Regions from separate parts of the Solibacillus cecembensis genome, predicted to be linked through region 1. Evidence: riboswitches for the same ligand, from Rfam matches in the RefSeq annotation. Region 1 holds a riboswitch; each other region holds the start of a gene.
The links. A riboswitch is a leader RNA that binds a small molecule or an ion and turns the genes downstream of it on or off. The one in region 1 is predicted to bind cobalamin.
Positions count from the first base shown of each region.

Region 2: it holds a riboswitch for cobalamin, as region 1 does, so the genes downstream of both, ACQKIH_RS19775 (ABC transporter substrate-binding protein) here and ACQKIH_RS08100 (methyltransferase domain-containing protein) in region 1, are expected to answer to the same signal.
Region 3: it holds a riboswitch for cobalamin, as region 1 does, so the genes downstream of both, ACQKIH_RS03675 (glutaredoxin family protein) here and ACQKIH_RS08100 (methyltransferase domain-containing protein) in region 1, are expected to answer to the same signal.
Region 4: it holds a riboswitch for cobalamin, as region 1 does, so the genes downstream of both, ACQKIH_RS19700 (hypothetical protein) here and ACQKIH_RS08100 (methyltransferase domain-containing protein) in region 1, are expected to answer to the same signal.

Region 1 covers NZ_JBNNMF010000007.1:94,217-96,421, forward strand. The annotation lists gene ACQKIH_RS08095 (FecCD family ABC transporter permease) at 1-392, opposite strand, end outside; gene ACQKIH_RS08100 (methyltransferase domain-containing protein) at 422-1,252, opposite strand; cobalamin riboswitch at 1,358-1,534, opposite strand; gene ACQKIH_RS08105 (cobyric acid synthase) at 1,510-2,205, opposite strand, start outside.
Region 2 covers NZ_JBNNMF010000029.1:28,985-31,189, reverse strand. The annotation lists gene ACQKIH_RS19780 (FecCD family ABC transporter permease) at 1-31, opposite strand, end outside; gene ACQKIH_RS19775 (ABC transporter substrate-binding protein) at 3-1,157, opposite strand; cobalamin riboswitch at 1,325-1,510, opposite strand; cobalamin riboswitch at 1,727-1,904, shown strand; gene ACQKIH_RS19770 (energy-coupling factor ABC transporter permease) at 2,026-2,205, shown strand, end outside.
Region 3 covers NZ_JBNNMF010000003.1:83,265-85,469, reverse strand. The annotation lists gene nrdE (class 1b ribonucleoside-diphosphate reductase subunit alpha) at 1-727, opposite strand, end outside; gene nrdI (class Ib ribonucleoside-diphosphate reductase assembly flavoprotein NrdI) at 724-1,083, opposite strand; gene ACQKIH_RS03675 (glutaredoxin family protein) at 1,080-1,304, opposite strand; cobalamin riboswitch at 1,617-1,794, opposite strand.
Region 4 covers NZ_JBNNMF010000029.1:16,588-18,792, forward strand. The annotation lists gene ACQKIH_RS19695 (ABC transporter substrate-binding protein) at 1-743, opposite strand, end outside; gene ACQKIH_RS19700 (hypothetical protein) at 740-1,288, opposite strand; cobalamin riboswitch at 1,619-1,800, opposite strand; gene ACQKIH_RS19705 (glycine-rich domain-containing protein) at 1,971-2,205, opposite strand, start outside.

The sequences.
Region 1 (2,205 bases):
ACAATACTAACAGCAACAATTGCTCCTAAAAAGGCTGCAAATGATAGCGCATAGACACCAAGAAAGCTAAATGCACCGAGTAAAATAACCGATGTGGCACCAACAGAAGCACCAGATGAAACACCTAAAATATATGGGTCTGCAATGGAGTTTTTCACTAACGCTTGAATAGCTGCACCACAAATTGCAAGTGATGCACCTACAATCATCGCGAGGAGTACACGCGGTACACGCAACTCCATAATAATGATTTGCTGGGCATTCGATGCGTCTGTAGACGATATAATCCCAAGCTTATACAAGAGCACCTCTATAATGAGTGCTGGTGTAATCCCTACAGAACCAACCATGATTCCACCGACTGCCGAACATAGTAAAATAATAAAAAGCATCACTAGCCAAACGTAAAAATTCCTGTTTTTCATAACTTTACAGGCTCCCAACTAATAATCGCCGCGTAAAACTTATGACGATAGACAATTTCCCCGTTTTCTTCTGTTATAAAGTTTGCAAGTGCTGCCTTTACATCCTCTATCTGAAATGTGTCATTTAAAATCTTCTTACTTTGCGCGGTATATAATGCTTCATATGTGTCATAGCGATATGTACGTTCTAGTGGGAGCATTTCGCAGTCTGCATAAATGCCCAGCTGATAAAGCATATTGACAATTCCAATATAATCACGCCTTGGATATTTAATTTGATAACCGTAGTGTTGATCGAGTACTACATAATGAGGTTGAATTGGTCCTGTTGTTAAACCGATAATGACACGCTTTTTCGCTAAGTCATTCATCTTCAATAAAGCTTCATTCATTTCGTAGATTCGGTAATAACAATTGACGCCCATAACAACATCATGCTGTTCTACTTCAGCATCTTCCCATTTTGCACGGATGTACTGTACCCCTTCATCCCCTACAAAATATTGTTGTAAATATTGGAGAACACTTTCTGAACCATCTACCAATGTGAGCTTTTCAACATCTTCTCGTAGTGGAAAGGTGTAATTTCCCCACCCTGGACCAATTTCTAAACACGTCGCATTATCAGGTATATGTTTCCGCATTTTTTCATAAATCGGCTTCGTATGGGCATCCGTTTGACGATAAGATTTTTTTTGCATAGATTGCGACCAAAATGCTTCTTCTAATGCATCATCAATCATTCGTTCAGGCATTTCACCGTGCCAATTATGCATGCCTTCTTTCCATAACTTCTCAAAATCAATGTGTAAGGGTGACCCTTTCATTTCAAGAATCTCCTTTCTTATAAAATGAAAAAACGTATAAATCAAATCATTTATACGTCAAAAAGCCATTATGTATTGCATAGTGGCTCTTATACTCCCGTAAGAACAATAATCCTTTTATCAGCAGGTATCCTGACTTCACATCCTAAAGTTTATAGCCCTTCCCGCAAACACTTTGCAGTGGTATCGCTACAACTCTCCGCTTCACAGTGGCGGGTACCGTGGTGACTTTTCATCACTCTTCCCTTTACGTATTGCTACACTGATAAATGTATTAAGTTGTATACTTTCTTCATATTTAAATGCTGACGCACATGTTCATCTAACAGTTCATAAGCCTGCTCACGACGATCCTCATCTGATACAACATCCTCTGCAACTAATTCCAGATCTTTTTCATTGCGTATCCGATTGAAATAATCGCGTGTAAAATGACGATTTTGGAAAATACCATGTACATATGTACCAATAATTTGTTCCGTATAAACACCGTCTTGGCGACCATCATCAAAAGCAATAAACGGCGTAATTTCTTTCGTTGCTACACTGCGACCTAAATGAATTTCATAGCCTTTCACATCATGACCTGTTACGGTTTTCCCCTGCACTTGAACGGTTTGCTTATCTGTAACGAAATGCGTCTCAATTGGTAAAAGTCCAAGTGATAAATACGTGCCACCACTTCCTTCAATCGCAGACTCATCGCGAATGACTTCGCCAAGCATTTGATAGCCGCCACAAATTCCTACGACTTTCCCACCTTTTTGTGCATGCTGTAAAATACCTTGTGCTAAACCATTTTCTTGTAGCCATAAAAAGTCTTCCACCGTATTTTTAGTACCTGGCAAAATAATGACATCCGGATGCTTTAAATCTTTTAACGAAGACACAAAGCGCGGTCCTACTCCTGGCTCCTCAAATAATGGATCAACATCTGTAAAATTTGAAATACA
Region 2 (2,205 bases), on a different contig from region 1:
AACTATTTTGCACCATGGAACCAAATTCCACTTGCTGTAACCCCTAACCAGTTTTCAAAATACTCTTTAATGTAATCTTCTACAATAATATCTTCAAATCTATCTGGATATAAATATTTTCCTAATTGTAAACGACCAATAAATCCTTTATCAGAACCGAAGAAATTCGTATAGAACATATAAACATCTTTATTTTTTCCGGCTGTCATTTGGCTAACCGCTGTATTAGTAACAACATTGTCTAATAATCCAGTAAAGCTTGTTGCATCCTTTGCATCATAGCCCCCAAAGAAATTACCATGTAACGTAATGACATCTGGATTTGCCGTTAAGACAAATTCTTCTTCAACGTTTACAGTTGTAGACGACTTTGTAGACTCCCATAAAATATCTGGCGTCGGATCAATACCACCTGCTAAAATAGTGGCAAAACCTTCCCCTGGACCAGCTTGTCCATCTAGTGTTGCCGTTGGATAAATATTATATTTTCCATTTGTATTGAGTGCACCAGCAGATAATGCTAATACGGATTTCTTTTGGTCTGTTGGAATATCTTTTGTACGTTGTGTTAATATTTGTTCAATATTTTGCTTCCACGTAATGTACTCTTCAGCGCGATCTTCTTTTCCGAAAATTTTTGCTAATATACGTAGTTCCTCATCCATTTGATCTGCTAAATAGTTATTTAAACGAACCACTTTAATTCCTACAGGTTCTAATTTTTCCTCAAGCGTATTATCTGGACGATTTGTAAATGTAAAGACAACTTCAGGTTTTAAAGATAAAATCGATTCAATATTTAGTTCGTCTGTTTTCCCCACATCTGGTAAATCATTTAACCCTAAATAGCCGTTATTTTTAATTGTATTGTCACCTGTTGCGATAATCGCGTCTTGTGCACCCAGTAATGTAATAGCTTCTGCTGTATTACGGTTAATAACAACAGCCTTTGTTACTGGTAAAGATAGTGTAATTTCTTTTCCTGTTGTATCTGTGAAAGTAATCTCATTTGCCTCTTCATTCACATTTTCATTTGCTTGTGATGTTCCAGTCGATTCTTTATTTGCATTTACCTCAGCAGGTTCTTCACTAGAGCAACCTACAAGTAAAAAAGTTAATAAAAAACCGTAAACTAGAGTTTTTACATAGTTTTTCACTAAATAACTCTCCTTCAAAATGTTTTATTAAGTGCTAACACACGAAATACCCCTAAACAAAAAAAGCCTATTTCCAGTAAGAACTAGAAATAGGCTTAGGCATCCTAAAAAATATGTAATGGAATACAAAAAACTGTATTTGTCGCCGCCCTTCTCCCACCGAAAAGTCATGTTGCTGTAACAAAGCAGGTTTCCTGGCTAAAGCGTCATTTTACTTTTACATCTTCCCATCAATTTGACAGTGATTGATTGTAATTTCATCAGCTATTACAGTTGCGGGGGCAGCATTAGATTTTAACTAATTTCCCTTTTACCTCTTACAAAATAAGAGCACTTTACTACATTCATTATGAAATTAACGTAACTTTATCATTTTATTTCCATTTTTACAATAACAATTAATTAAAAATTATCACTATTCAGAAGAGAAAAGCGTTTATGGGAGAACATACTTCTCAAATTTGACAAGTAAATTACCAATTTTCTTATTTCATTCAATTTATTTAAAGAATAATCAAAAAATTAATGATGACAAATATTAGTTACAGTGATACTATTTTTCACATGATGAAAATTGAATGATTTTTGGTGCTTTTTAAGCTTAATAGGGAAACCAGTGAGATTCTGGTGCTGTCCCGCAACTGTAACTTGGAGTATTACATATTACGTCACTGCATTTTTTTATGTGGGAAGGCATGGAATACGTTGAAGAGAAGTCAGGATACCTACCAAAAATTTATTGATTCAGACCTACGAGGATAGGTGCGTGAAACAAGCAATAAGCGCTTGTTTTTGTGATGCACTTTTACTCTTAAAAAGTGTATTTTTTTATGCACTTTTTCATCAAATATGAAAAAGGAGTAAAAACATGAAACAATTATTACCAAAACTTGCTTACTTCGGTATCGTTTTATTATTTATACCAAAGCAAGCGCATGCCATGCACATTATGGAAGGATTTTTACCGATAGGTTGGGCTATCTTCTGGTTTGCACTATGCCTACCGTTTCTTATGAAGGGGCTTCAAGTCATTCGCATAGTCGTAAAA
Region 3 (2,205 bases), on a different contig from region 1:
CAGAGCCATTTCGTTGACCTAGCTGATTGGAATAACTAAAAGAGTTTTCCAACAGTTTTGCTACTGGCATTACACCGCTTGCACGATTTAAAATTTCTTTAATCGGATCACCTAATGGACGTAAATCCGTTAAGTTCACCCCAACACCACCGCCAAGACGTGATAGCTCTAGGCAATAACCAATATTTTCAGAAATGCTATTCATCGAGTCATCCATTGACAGTTTAAAGCAGCTTACTAATTCCCCACGTGCTTTTTTCCCACTATTTAATGCAGTTGGCGTTGCCGGTTGGTAAGCTTCCATTATCGCTTCAACAGAACGTTCCGCTAAATCCTTGTTACCTTGTGCTAAATACAAGGCAATAATGACAATGCGGTCTTCATATTTTTCTAAAATTTCTTCCCCATCACGACTTTTCATTGCATAGCTATCGTAAAATTTGCTGGCACTCATAAATGATGGGAAACGGAAATTATAATCATAAGCCTTTTTGTACAGATGCTTAATAAATTCCATCTCATACATGTCGATAAATTCTTTCTCATAGTACCCTTCATCAACTAAATAGCTAATTTTTTCTTCGAGATCAATAAAGTAACGTAAACGTACATTGACATATTCTAAAAAGTAACGGCGTGTCGCTTCTTGATCTTTTTCTAATTCAAGTTGACCTGTTGTGCTATAACGATTCAATACATCATTATTAAGCTTTAAATATGTTTTCATCCTAACACCCTCGTTTCATAAAATGCTTGTATTACGTCATAGTCCGCTTGATAGCCCCGTAAATCTAATTTACACACTAAAGGTACGTCATATGTTACGGCAATTTTTTCACCAGCACCGCCAAATTGCGTATGTCCAAAGTTACTATTGCCACTAACAACTACCCCTTTACAAAATGCTTGATTCTCTTCTAAAAAATGAGAAACTTTTGCAGGGACAGCTCCTAATCCATCTGTGTAAGTGATTAATAAATACGGCTCTTTCAATTGTAATCCTTCCGAAATTTCAATGGATTCCTTTTCTAACTTCGAAACAACACTACGCACATTCCCTGTACGACTCGCGTAAACAATCATTGTGTAATCAACTCAATTTGAGCAATAATCTCCTTAACATCTGCTATAAACATTCCGTCCACTTCTAAAATGGGCACGCTTAAAAGACCTGCATCTATAATTTTTTGCTTTGCTTGTTCATCGTGATCAATATTAATAATTTCCGCTTCAAGTCCTGCATTTTGCAATTCAGATTTCACCCAAAGACATTTCGGACAAATTGTTTTCGTATAAAGTTTCATATAAATTCCTCTTTTCGTAAATTATCAATTACGCCTCGGCGTAATTGTGTCCAGATTTTTTCAAGCTCGCTTGAAAAACTCCCCTAAAAAATCTGTGACATCCACCGGGGCTTAACTTGATTCAGCCGGGGTTTGAATCCCACTGAATAGAATTTGCCTATTTGGCACTCATCCCCCACTTATAGTAGTAGGAGACTTCGGCTGAAACAAATTAAAAAGGCTATCTCTTTTAACAGAGATAGCCGAAAATGGAAACGTTAATAATACCCAAAAATGGTGACGTCCCCATTTCTTAGTCCCCGAAGAAATGATCGATTTGTTTTAATAAAGGCAGGTCTCCTGGCTTTGCTTCATTCTCTGATTTCCTTCCCATACGAATGTACAGTGGATTTAATCATCGTCAGCTTCACAGTTGCGGGGACAGCGTCGGTATTACACCGAACTTCCCTTTTAAACTACATATAGTAGCACCTTTGTAAAACGAACACAATATATTGTTGTTTAATAGACCTAAGTGTACCATCCTTCATTTAAAAAGTAAATCTTGAATAACGATTACCTTGAAGTGAAATAATTCAATCTTATCAGCTTAAGAATTCAAAGTAACCAATTGCTTATTGCTGATAACTTAAATATGAATTGGTTTAATATAATGATCCATCAAATATTTTACCAAAATAGAGTATATCATAAATGGGACAACACCAAAATCTGTTCTTGCCATATCCCTCCCTTTTTTAGAATGGAAAACGTCTGCAAAGTATAGAGGGGTAGCAAATTTGGCTATTAATTGAGGTAAATTGGCTATTAAAACGTGGAATGGCTATTAACTGCATTATTTTGGCTATAACCTGCTGAAGATTGGCTATTATCCGCGTAAATTTGGCTATTACAGCTAACT
Region 4 (2,205 bases), on a different contig from region 1:
ATGACGTCTTCCTCTGTCACGCTTATCCAACTTTTTTGATCTGCAAAAACATTATCTATACCAGCTGCATCCATTATTTCTTGTTGGAATGTTTCGCTACCTGTTGTCCAAATATCTGGAGACGGAGAAATTTCATAAAATACTTTTTTCTTTGTTTCAAGTTTAGCCGTTTTATCTTGTACTTCTTTAATTTGTGCTTGAATATCTTTTACGATTTTTTCCCCAGTTGGCTCCACGCCCATTACTTCAGATAATTGGATAATATCCGAATATACATCATCAAAATTAGCGGCAGATTTGATAACGAAAACTTTTAATCCAACATCTTCAAGCTGACTAATTTGTGCTTCATCACCAACTGTATAAGCAACAACAACGTCTGGATTTAATTCTAAAATACGTTCTGCATTGATAGCTGTAGATGTTGAAACACGCTCAATATTTTGGGCAGCTTCTGGATACGTATCAAAATCGGTTGCACCAACAATTTTATCTCCAACACCTAATTCAAATAAAATCTCCGTATTGCTTGGTTGTAGTGAAACAATTGTATTAGGTACAGTATCAAATGTTACTTCTACACCTCGATCATCAACAACTTTATATGGTTCATTCGTGTTAGAACCCTGCTGTTCTTGATTCGCTTCGTCTTTTGGCTGACTAGCTATTTTTTCATTCGTTGAGCATGCTGTTAATAAAAGTGCGGCTGCGAATGGTGCAACCCATTTCATTGTAATTTTCATCTTTGTTCCTCTTTTCTTTTTTTAACCGGATAAGATTTACTAATGAATGGAATTTCATTGTAAGAATGCTGTTTGTTCATATAAACAGCCATGACGAAAAATACATTCGCTAAAAGCCCTAAGAAATCAAATAAAATTTCCGGTACCTCTCGTTCTTCACTAACTTTATGTAAAGCGCGATATGATTTTTTCGCTTCACTTCGGCAAATATGAAGCCTTGCAGCACTTTCTATTCCCTGTGGTAATAAAAATTGTCGAATAACTTCTTCAACATGACTGACATAAAAATCATAGCGACCACTCAACCAATTTAAATCATCTTCAGTAATAGCTAGTTTCCCTCGCACAGAACCATTTACATGATAAGCAAGTGGCTGAATAATTTGCAAGTCTTCTAAAACAATAGCGCCTTTATCATCCTCCACTAATGTCGGTAAGACAGCACCAATCCTGGTCGTCAGCGAATCTGTTCGGATTTCATAATCCACTAAAGAAATTTTCTCACGCATAAACGGATAGCATGAATAACGAATATCCTTTTTCAATGAAAGTACCTCACTTGCTTTCTAATTTTTTTTAACAGAAATCAATTACGCCTTGGCGTAATTGCGTCAGGATTTTGAATTGTGCTCGCACAATTAATTCCTTTCAAAATCCTTGACATCCGCCAGGGGCATTATCTTCATTCAGCCGGCATTTGGACGTCCTATGAGAAAAGGTATACTTGCGTTCATCTCGCTACTCATAAAGGTGAGCGTCTTCTGCTGAATGAAGATAAAAAAAATGCCCCCCAAGGAAATGGATGGCATCATAAATATCATAATAGAAAACTACGAATATTCCTGCCGCACATTCTCTTTAAATCCGAAGAGTATTTGTTACGATCAGAAAAAGCTTGGTGTCTTGGCTTTGCGCTTATCATACACGTGAAAATATTCCCGCTTTTTAGCAGTCTGTTTTCATCCATGTTCATCAGCGCTCACAGTTACGGATATAGCTTCGGATTTACACCGAATTCCCAATTTATGCTTATAGCACTTTTTCCTGCAAACTTATTAAATTTATAAACATACTGTACCATACGAAAGTTCACATGCAAATGAATTTTTAGTAATACTAATTTTTTAACACATCTGTTGATTTACCAACTTTTCTGTGAAAAACCGATAAAAAAAGAGTATTCTCGTGTAGATTAGCGTTGAGTTGGAAGACTAAAAGTATCTTTTATTAATCTCCACCCCCACCGCAGCTTGAGCAAGAACTACCAGACGAGCAACTACTTTCTGAGCTTCCCGACCCGCAACTCGTACAACTAGCTGAACTGTTGCTGCTTTCTTTCATATAACTAAAAAATTCATCATAATGAAAATAAGAAACCGATAGGAAAGGAACGAGCATTGCATTGTAATTTTGCTGACTCTTTCCTTTTTTCATCATTTCACGTATATCATTTTTATCATAA